Regions from separate parts of the Rahnella sp. 1L-D-7-B-C2 genome, predicted to be linked through region 3. Evidence: predicted binding sites of a transcription regulator. Region 3 holds the regulator's gene; each other region holds the start of a gene.

Region 1 (3,664 bases), on a different contig from region 3:
CTTCTACATGCGTTTGAACGATGATGGCAAAACCGTAGCGGCGATGGACGTATTAGCGCCGGGCATCGGTGAAATTATTGGCGGTTCACAGCGTGAAGAACGTCTGGATGTATTGGACGCGCGAATGGTCGAAATGGGACTCAAAACTGAAGATTATTGGTGGTATCGCGATCTTCGTCGTTACGGCACAGTGCCACACTCAGGCTTCGGTCTGGGCTTTGAACGTTTAGTAGCCTATGTCACCGGCGTACAGAACATTCGCGACGTGATTCCGTTCCCTCGCACACCACGTAATGCAACCTTCTAATTAATTAAACTATTTTTAATTAACAGAATGCTCACAAAACTAAGGCCAGCAATGCTGGCCTTAGTCATTTTTAAAAATAGATCCCCGTCACAAAGCTCCCTAAAATACACATTTTGTAATACATTCTTTCCCGCTGAAACATATTTAGTAATTTAGTAGCATTTTCGCTGTAGATTAAGCGAACCTCGGATGGAATAGTGCGTTCAGACACAGGAGACACCAAACTTTCATGAATAGTTCCCCAAAGAATTATTGACGGCAGTGGCAGGTGTCCGAATAAAACCAATGAGGGTAATAATAATGATGAAGCGCAACATTCTTGCAGTAGTAATCCCAGCTCTGTTAGTTGCTGGTGCAGCTAATGCAGCAGAGATCTATAACAAAGACGGCAACAAACTGGATTTGTACGGTAAAGTTGACGCACGCCATAACTTCTCTGATAACGCTGGTGATGATGGCGACCAGACCTATGTTCGTTTCGGCTTCAAAGGCGAAACTCAAATTACTGACCAACTGACCGGTTACGGCCAGTGGGAATACAACGTTCAGGCTAACCATGCAGAAAGCGCTGGTGACGAAGGCAACAAAACTCGTCTGGGCTTCGCAGGTCTGAAATTCGGTGATGCAGGTTCATTCGACTACGGTCGTAACTACGGCGTAATCTACGACGTAATGTCCTACACCGACCAATTGCCAATCTTTGGCGATGACACCATGTACCAGAACAACGACAACTTCATGGTTGGTCGTGGTAATGGCATGGCAACTTACCGTAACAGCAACTTCTTCGGTCTGGTTGACGGCCTGAGCTTCGCTGTACAGTACCAGGGTAAAAACGACGAAGGTCGTGACGGCCGTGGCGCAGTTGACTCCAACGGCGACGGCTGGGGTACTTCTGCTGCATACGCACTGGGCAACTCTGGTGTTAGCCTGACAGGTGCTTACTTCTCTTCTAACCGTACCGTGACTCAAAAAGCTGACGGCAACGGCGACAAAGCTGACGCATACGCATTCGGCGCGAAATACGACGCTAACAACCTGTACCTGGCAACCTTCTACGGCGAATCACGTAACACTACTGATTACGGCAACCCAAATGCGATTGCTAACAAAACTCAGAACTTCGAAGTGGTTGCACAGTACCAGTTCGACTTCGGTCTGCGCCCATCTATCGCTTACCTGCAATCTAAAGGCAAGCAGCTGAACGGCTTCACCGACAACGGCTCTACTTACACCGGCGGCGATGCTGACCTGGTTAAATACGTAGAAGTTGGTACTTACTACTACTTCAACAAAAACATGTCTACCTACGTTGACTACAAAATCAACCTGCTGGACGACAACAGCTACACCAAAGCCGCCGGTCGCAGCACCGACGACACTGTTGGTGTTGGCTTGCAATACCAGTTCTAATATCGCTTAACGATGCGCTTACGGGCGCATCAAAGTGGATATCAAGGCAGGGCTTCGGCTCTGCCTTTTGCATTTCTGAAATGCTAAAAACAAGCTTTTCCCGCCGCTTTTCATAAAATATTTTAATCTCGGATTCGCCCTCACAACTCTGCTTACTTTTTCCCGCAAACGGTTGGCAAAAACCGCGCTCTGGCGTTACCCTTAAGGCCTCTTTCGTATTATCAGGCTAATGGAAGTTTCCAACATGTTTGAAAAAATCACTGCAGCACCTGCCGACCCGATTCTGGGTCTTTCCGATCTTTTCCGCGCTGACGACCGCTCTGATAAAATCAATCTTGGGATTGGTGTTTATAAAGATGAAACAGGTAAAACGCCGGTTCTGGCCAGCGTGAAGAAAGCCGAACAATTCCTGTTGGAAAATGAAACGACCAAAACCTATCTGAGCATCGATGGATTGCCTGATTTTGCGCACTGTACACAAGAATTGCTGTTCGGCAAAGACAGCGCAGTGATCGCTGAGAAACGTGCACGCACCGCGCAAACGCCCGGCGGCACTGGCGCATTGCGTATCGCAGCGGATTTTATCGCCACCCAAACCGGTGCTAAACGCGTATGGGTCAGCAACCCAAGCTGGCCGAACCATAAAAGCGTATTTAATGCTGCCGGTCTGGAAGTGGCTGAATACAACTATTATGACGCGCAGAATCACTCCCTTGATTTCGACGGTATGCTTAAAAGCCTGAGCGAAGCGCAAGCGGGTGACGTAGTGCTGTTCCACGGTTGCTGCCATAACCCAACCGGTATCGATCCTACACAGGAACAATGGTCACAGCTGGCAGAATTATCTGTCTCGAAAGGCTGGTTGCCGCTGTTTGACTTCGCCTATCAGGGCTTTGCGAAAGGTCTGGAAGAAGACGCGGGTGGCCTGCGTCTGTTCGTGGCAAAACACAAAGAACTGCTGGTTGCCAGCTCCTACTCGAAAAACTTCGGTTTGTATAACGAACGTGTGGGTGCCTGTACGATCGTTGCATCTGATGCCGAAACCGCCGATCGTGCGTTCAGCCAGGTGAAATCCGTTATCCGTGCAAACTACTCTAACCCACCGGCACACGGCGCAGCCGTCGTCGCTACCATACTGGGTAACCCATCACTGCGAGCGCAGTGGGAACAGGAACTGAGCGACATGCGTCAGCGTATTCACCGCATGCGTCAGTTGTTCGTCACCACCTTGCAGGAAAAAGGCGCTAAACAGGACTTCAGCTTTATTATCAACCAGAACGGTATGTTCTCATTTAGCGGCCTGACCAAAGATCAGGTTCTGCGTCTGCGTGATGAATTCGGTGTTTATGCGGTGAACTCCGGACGCATTAACGTAGCCGGTATTACGCTGGATAACATGGCACCGCTGTGTGAAGCCATCGTCGCTGTGCTGTAAAAGATAAGCAACGCTGCTCCATTAAAAAAGCCCGTCAGGAAACTGACGGGCTTTTTGCTGTTTCTGAGACGGGAATTAAATCACCAGACCGGTAATTCATCCTGCAAGAAAGGATTCGTTTTACGTTCATAACCAAAATCTGACATCGGCCCGTGACCTGGGATAAACACGATGTCATCGCCCAGTGGCAACAATTTGGTTTTGATCGAATGGATCAACGCCTGGTGATCTCCGCGCGGGAAATCACTACGGCCAACGCCACCTTTAAATATGACGTCGCCGGAAACGGCTAAACGCGCTTTATCATTGATGAAAACGATATGTCCCGGCGTGTGTCCGGGACAATGCAGCACGGAAAGTTCTTCTTCGCCCACACTGACGTGATCGCCCTCTTCCAGCCAGGTATCGGGCGTCAGCGGGTCACAATGATCTAACCCGAACATTTGGCTTTGGGTTGGCAGCGCATCCAACAGGAATTGATCTTCTTTATGAGGACCAATCACAGGCAC
Region 2 (3,664 bases), on a different contig from region 3:
TGATACGAACTGGCATTTCACCGCCAGTGATGAAAGCTGGCGCTGGACGGCGCTGGACCACGGCGCAGAAACCGGTGCGCTGGAGAATCTGCCGCTGCCGAACGTTCCACTGGCGAATGCCGCCACGGCGCTGGCTGCATTGCATTATTCGCCGCTGGCTATTCCTGCTGACGCCATCCGTACCGGCCTTCAGCGTGCCGCACTGCCGGGGCGTTTCCAGACGGTGAGCGAATCGCCACGCCTGATCCTCGACGTTGCGCACAATCCTCATGCGGCCGCTTATCTGGCCGGACGTCTGGCGCAGTTGCCGCGTCAGGATGGGAAAGTGCGTGCGGTGGTTGGCATGTTGTCAGATAAAGATATTGCCGGTACGCTGGCATGTCTGTCGCCTCAGGTCGATGTCTGGTATTGCGCACCACTCGAAGGCCCGCGCGGTGCCAGCGCAAAAGAGCTGACGGCGCACCTGCCTTCGGCGCGTGAGTTTGCGGATGTCGGATCAGCCTGGAAACAGGCTATGCAGGAGGCGGCTCCTCAGGATATTGTGATCGTCTGCGGTTCGTTTCATACCGTCGCTCACGTAATGGATGCTTTAGATACGGGGAAAACCAGTGGCAAGTAAGTTTCAAAATCGTCTGGTCGGGACGGTCATTTTGGTGGCGCTGGGCGTTATCATTTTGCCCGGTTTACTCGACGGCAAGAAAAAACATTACGAAGACGAATTTGCGTCTATCCCATTGGTGCCAAAAGCGGGTGATGTTGAAGAACAGGACTCGGTGCCACCGGTGACGCAGTCACTGCCAGCGCAGGCGCCGGAAGGTGCCAATCAGGCAATGAGTGGCGCGCCTGAAGAGGACCATTCCGCGAACAATACTACGGCTGCCAATCGCGGTGCGGTCGCACCAGGCAATACGACGGTGGAAACGCCGCCGTCCACAACGTTGCCAGAGCAGAAGAAGGCAGTGTCCCCAACGCGCACCGAAACAGCGAAGCAGAAACCGGTTGAACAGAAACCGGTTGAACAAAAACCGGTGGTGCAAAAACCGAAGACCATCGAACCCAAACCAATGGTCGAAGCGCCGCCGGTGGTTAAACAGAAACCGGTTGAACAGCCGAAGCCAGTCGAACAGCCTAAACCTGTTGAGCAGCCAAAAGCGGTCGAACAGCCGAAGCCCGCGCCGGAAGAAAAAGCGCCAGCGGGGCAGTCTTACGTCGTGCAACTGGGAGCATTGAAAAATGCTGCCAAAGCCAACGAGATCGTCGCGAATCTGCGGTTGTCAGGGTTCCGTGCTTTCACGGTACCTTCCACACCGGTACAGGGGCAAATCACGCGGCTTTACGTCGGCCCGGATGCGTCGAAGCAAAAACTGGAAGCGTCGCTGCCGCAGTTGCAGCAGCTCAGTGGATTAGGTGGGCAGGTGCGTGCCTACAGTGCGCACTGATTAAACTTCCTCGCCCTTCACAGGGTGAGGGGCGAAAACCCATCATTTAATCAGTATGAGGGCACAAGCGATTTGTGCCCTTTTTCTATAGAATAGGTTCGCTGAATTTTTATAGGTTTATGCTGCGATTGAGGTTTTTTTAATCGCTATTATTAATTTGTCTGACCGGCAGATTTCCCCTACGCAAACGTTTTCTTTTTCTGTTAGAATTCGCAGCGATTTGGATGCCGGGGTAGACGTGACTGGATTAGACACTGGAATAGTTAATGGTCTGGATTGATTACGTCATCATTGCGGTTATCGGATTTTCTGCCTTAGTCAGTTTGATTCGTGGCTTTGTTCGTGAGGCTTTATCGTTGGTAACCTGGGCTTGCGCCTTCTTCGTTGCCAGCCATTATTACCCTTACCTCGCCATCTACTTCACGCGTTTCGAAGATGAGTTAGTTCGAAACGGGATCGCAATTGCCATCTTGTTCATCGCGACGTTGATCGTAGGTGCAATTGTCAACTATGTGATTGGTTCGCTGGTGGAAAGAACCGGGTTGTCCGGCACTGACAGGGTGTTAGGTGTGTGCTTCGGTGCACTGCGCGGTGTGTTGATTGTCTCCGCGATGCTGTTCTTCCTGGATACCTTTACCGGCTTCTCACAAAGTGAAGACTGGAAACAATCTCAGTTGATCCCACAGTTCAGTTATATCATCAGGTGGTTCTTTGACTACCTGCAGAGCACGTCGAGTTTCTTGCCAAAACATCTTTAGTTTTGGCAGCGCTGAAGAGGAAAAGACAACATGTGCGGTATTGTCGGTATCGCCGGTTTCATGCCGGTAAACCAGTCGATTTATGACGCGTTAACGGTGTTACAACACCGTGGGCAGGATGCCGCAGGCATCGTCACCATTGACGCCAATAATAACTTCCGTTTACGGAAAGCGAATGGCCTGGTGAAGGATGTGTTCGAAGCCCGCCATATGCTTCGCTTGCAAGGCAACATGGGCATTGGCCATGTTCGCTACCCAACGGCTGGCAGTTCCAGCGCTTCAGAAGCTCAACCCTTTTATGTCAACTCTCCGTTCGGCATCACCCTGGCCCATAACGGTAACCTGACCAATGCCCATGAACTGAGAAGTAACCTGTTCGAAGGCCAGCGTCGCCATGTCAACACGACTTCCGATTCTGAAGTTCTGCTGAATATCCTGGCCAGCGAGCTGGATCGTTTCCAGCATTATCCGCTGGAAGCTGACAACATTTTCGCTGCCGTCTCGGCGGTGAATCTGAAAATCCGCGGTGCGTATGCCTGCGTGGCGATGATCATCGGCCACGGTATGCTGGCGTTCCGCGACCCGCACGGCATCCGCCCGCTGGTGATCGGCAAGCGTACGCTGGAAGGCGACCGTAACGAGTACATGGTGGCGTCTGAGAGCGTCGCGTTAGACACGCTGGGCTTTGAGTTCCTGCGTGACGTAGCGCCGGGCGAAGCGGTTTACATTACCGAAAAAGGCCAGCTGTTCACCCGCATGTGTGCTGAGAATCCGCAGTACAATCCATGCCTGTTCGAGTACGTGTATTTTGCACGTCCTGACTCATTTATCGACAAAATTTCCGTTTACAGCGCCCGTGTTCGCATGGGTGAAAAGCTGGGCGCGAAAATTGCCCGTGAATGGGAAGATCTGGATATCGATGTGGTGATCCCGATCCCGGAAACCTCCTGCGATATCGCGCTTGAAATCGCGCGTATTCTGAATAAACCGTACCGTCAGGGTTTTGTGAAAAACCGCTACGTGGGGCGTACGTTTATCATGCCGGGTCAGCAGGAACGTCGTAAATCGGTGCGTCGCAAACTGAACGCTAACCGCGCTGAGTTCCGTGATAAGAACGTATTGCTGGTCGATGACTCCATCGTGCGCGGTACTACTTCTCAGCAGATCGTTGAGATGGCGCGTGAAGCGGGCGCGAGACGCGTTTATCTGGCTTCTGCCGCACCGGAAATTCGTTTCCCGAACGTGTACGGTATTGATATGCCAAGCGCGAATGAGCTGATTGCGCACGGTCGTGAAGTCAGTGAAATCAATCAGATCATCGGTGCGGATGCGTTAATCTTCCAGGATCTCAGCGATCTGATCGCCGCAGTGAAAGAAGATAACAGCGATATCGAGAAATTTGAGTGTTCCGTATTTGACGGTATTTACGTCACCAAAGACGTTGACCAGAATTACCTGGAATATCTC
Region 3 (3,664 bases):
CGCCTTTAAGGCCGTTAACTTCCCAGTCAACCGTTTTATCAGCATCCACTTCGACACCACCACCAACCCATGTGGCATTAGCACCTGCCGCGGAGGCAACGCGGTAATCATTGGAAAATTGAAGCTTACCCGCGCCAAGATTTACGGAAGAATCCAGCACAAGCAGACCGCCTTCGCCATTGAAGCGAAGATCGTGTGTTGAGTTCAGCTCAGCATTGCTCGCCTGAGTGGGCAACGCATAGCTAACACCGTGCCATTGCCACTGAGAGCTCCCCTGAGTAATTGCCGTTTTCCCCCAGTGAATATCGCCGTCGGCAGCAATATCGTTGACATCAGGGTCAGTGTTTGCAGCAATTATTGACTCAAGATACGCAGTTTGCATGTAAGTTTCGTAGGACACATAATTGCCATATGGCATTGTTCCGCTGTGGCGGTCGTGAAGGCCTGCTAATTTCCATTGTTTATCCACACTGTCGTAGACATAAGTCGGACTTCCACTGTCACCGGATGTACCTGCAGTGGACAGTGGTGTTAGATTGGCGTCATTTGGGCCGGCGTTCGTCCAATAAAGCCATTGATCGTTTTCCATTGGGTTAACAACCGTTCCCCCTGATTTCCAGGCGTAAGAAATGGCTAACGAGTTTGCCTGCCCTGTGACAGGGTCAACCTGATATTGATGCCCTGTACCTACGCGTGCTAAATATTTATACCTTTCACGATCGCTTCTCAGTTCAGTCTGTGAAACATAAGGCACAGTAGCGGCATCAGTGACGACTTTATTCAGACGCGGGGATTGAAAATCTTGGGGCGTATCTGCGGGATATCCTGGATCATCATTTCTGGCAATAAATTTATAGCTGTAAGCGTATTTAGCGCCATTGCCGAACTTGCTCGATGTGAACTTGGTATTGTGCGCAACGCTGACGATATAGGACGGCGCTACGAGTGTTCCCGTGGCGTAATCATCCGTAGAACTGAAATCAGGCATTGGGAAATTCAATATGCCCGCAGATGTTCCATCCAGTTTAAACACTTCTATATTTTCTGCTCCGGGGGTATATTTACCTTTGTTTTCAGCGAAGTCCCGGTAGTCTTGTACCGAGACATCTTCACGCATTATTCCTGCATGAGTATTGAAAATAGCGCAAGAGATCAGTGTTGCGAGTAAACTTGGCTTCCATTCCATTAAATTTCCTTACTTCCTTTTAAAAGACGCAAGATATTAATTGAACCTTATTGGGAAGTGAAATTATAATTGTAAGGGCCTGTTCAGGCGGGTGGTATATAATACCTATTCATTTGAAATGTATAATGAAATATCACCTCAAAATGTTTTTTATATCATTTATGTTTTACAAATAACTCACGTGTATAATATTACGGTTAATTATCAATTGCGGTGAATTAATGCGCATGGCAAATGAATTCATATAATAATTAAAAGGGAAAACCTGATTTTCCTTAAACAACATTCACTTTAAATTAACGTGCTCGTAGCGAAATAACGCCTGCAAAGGCAGGCGCAATAAGGTATTAACATCAGTTATAACAGGCAAATATTAACGGCGATAGTCACGGTACGGCCCGTCAGCCACCGAGCGGCGTTCTACCAGTTTCGGATGTACCTCGATGGTCTGCGATTCTTCACGCTTACTGACGATGCGATCCAGCAACATCGTGAAGGCCATTTCGCCCAGGCGCTCTTTCGGCTGATGCACCGTGGTCAGCGCAGGTGAGAAGTAACGGGCATTGCGAACGTTATCATATCCGATAACGGAAATGTCCTGAGGAACGCGTAAACCAAACTCATCGGCTGCACAAATCGCGCCCATCGCCATGACGTCGCCGCCACAGAAAACGGCGGTCGGGCGTTGTTTTTGCATCAGGATTTTCTGCATCGCCTGGTAACCTGACTCAGGTTCGAAATCACCCTGAACTACCCATTCTTCACGCAAAGGAATATTGGCTTCCGTCAGCGCTTTCACAAAACCCTGAAAGCGGCCACCGCCGGTGTTACGCGCCAGCTGCCCTGGGATCACGCCGATATCGCGATGACCGCGTTCAATCAGATAGCGTCCGGCCATGTAACCACCTTCAAACGCATTATCGATAATGCTGTCGGTGAAGTTTTTACGCGCTTCGCCCCAGTCCATGACGACCATTGGGATTGACCGGTATTCTTCCAGCATGTTCAGCAGTTCATCAGGATATTCCGCACACATCACCAGCAAACCATCGACACGTTTTTGTGCCAGCATCGCCAGATATGCCTGTTGCTTATCCAGATTGTTGTGTGAATTACACAAAATCAACGTATAGCCTTTGGAGAAGCAACTGTTTTCCACGGCTTCAATCACTTCTGCAAAATAGGGCGCTTCGCTCGAGGTCGCCAGCAGGCCGATCGTTTTAGTGTTATTGACCTTCAGGCTGCGTGCGACGGCGCTTGGCGAGTAGTGCAAGTCTTTGATGGCCAGCAGAACCGCGGCTTTAGTGTCTTCGGCGACGAAACGTGTTTTATTGATGACGTGCGACACGGTTGTGGTGGAAACGCCAGCGCGCTTTGCGACATCTTTAATCGTTGCCATGTAAGGAATGACTCCTGAACTCACGTGTTTCAGCACGTTAGCATTATGTTAATCGTTTGCTTGCGTGGATTTCACTGCGAGCTAATAAAAAGGCAGTGAAATCGTTGGGTGAGTTCGTCAGAGTGAGGCGTAAAGCGCCCTCGGGAGAAATCGACCGGCACACAGGCGTGGTAACCGACAATTTTCTCTTATATTGCAGGAAAGTGGAAGTGTTATTGTAGGTTATCGGGCATGAATCAACGCGGGATTTTAGACGTGAAGTATGAGAAAATGCGTTGGCACACATTTAGTGTGGCTAAATGAAGCGCCACAATTGATCTGTAAGGGGGTTTTATGGACCGCAATCTAAAATTGTCATTAATCACCACGGTTTGCGCTTTGCTTGTGATTGTCGCTTTCAGCTTCACCGCAGTGATGAACTAAAAGACGCGCAAGTCAGGCAATAAAAAGGGCGATTACCTGTTACAGGAATCGCCCTTTTCAATTTTACGCAGTGACCTTTAGCGCCGATACTCTTCCCTGCAGAAACGCTTCGTTAAATGCTATTCAATGGCTGATTAGCGAAACTTCAGACTTAACGAACTGTTTATTATCGGATCGTTTTCGGGGTCATTACCCGACGTGCGCCTACGTAATGGTCTTGCCAGTAATCATCGCCCAGAGAGGTGATTTTGATGTCTTCACCGGTACGCGGTGACTGAATAAATTTGCCGTTGCCAACGTAAACCCCGACATGGTCCGCGGCTCCGCGGTTATTGATTCTAAAGAACACCAGATCGCCCGATTCCAGCTCGCCGCGTTTTACCGGCGCTGCGTCGCGCAGGTGGTACATTTCGTTGGCCGTGCGCGGCATCTTAATGCGAATCAAATCTTTGTACGCGTAATAAACTAAACCACTGCAATCGAATCCCGTATTAGGTGAGGTGCCACCCCAGCGATAAGGCTTGCCAACCTGATGCATCAGCTTTGTCATCGCCGTTTGCTGCGCATGTTGATAACGTTTCTTATGCGTCGCACTTAATGTAATCGGCTTACTGTCTTCTTCAACTAACTTTTTACCTTTGCGGTGTCGACCATAA

Evidence for each region. Region 3 encodes PurR, which represses purine synthesis genes. Its sites were predicted from a motif close to CANGCAAACGTTTGCNTG; they were not measured.
Region 1: AC0Z7K_RS01800 (amino acid aminotransferase) is a predicted target of PurR. The motif match lies at 1,882-1,899, and genes of this name have one in related genera.
Region 2: cvpA (colicin V production protein) is a predicted target of PurR. The motif match lies at 1,620-1,637, and genes of this name have one in related genera.

Annotation. Positions count from the first base shown of each region.
Region 1 covers NZ_JBXAVQ010000001.1:398,247-401,910, forward strand. Annotated here, with positions in the region: gene asnS (asparagine--tRNA ligase) at 1-307, shown strand, start outside; gene ompC (porin OmpC) at 608-1,720, shown strand; gene AC0Z7K_RS01800 (amino acid aminotransferase) at 1,965-3,155, shown strand; gene AC0Z7K_RS01805 (MBL fold metallo-hydrolase) at 3,236-3,664, opposite strand, start outside.
Region 2 covers NZ_JBXAVQ010000005.1:56,211-59,874, forward strand. Annotated here, with positions in the region: gene folC (bifunctional tetrahydrofolate synthase/dihydrofolate synthase) at 1-619, shown strand, start outside; gene dedD (cell division protein DedD) at 609-1,439, shown strand; gene cvpA (colicin V production protein) at 1,706-2,197, shown strand; gene purF (amidophosphoribosyltransferase) at 2,228-3,664, shown strand, end outside.
Region 3 covers NZ_JBXAVQ010000002.1:306,722-310,385, reverse strand. Annotated here, with positions in the region: gene AC0Z7K_RS05050 (S6 family peptidase) at 1-1,186, opposite strand, end outside; gene purR (HTH-type transcriptional repressor PurR) at 1,560-2,585, opposite strand; gene cydH (cytochrome bd-I oxidase subunit CydH) at 2,919-3,008, shown strand; gene AC0Z7K_RS05035 (C40 family peptidase) at 3,175-3,664, opposite strand, start outside.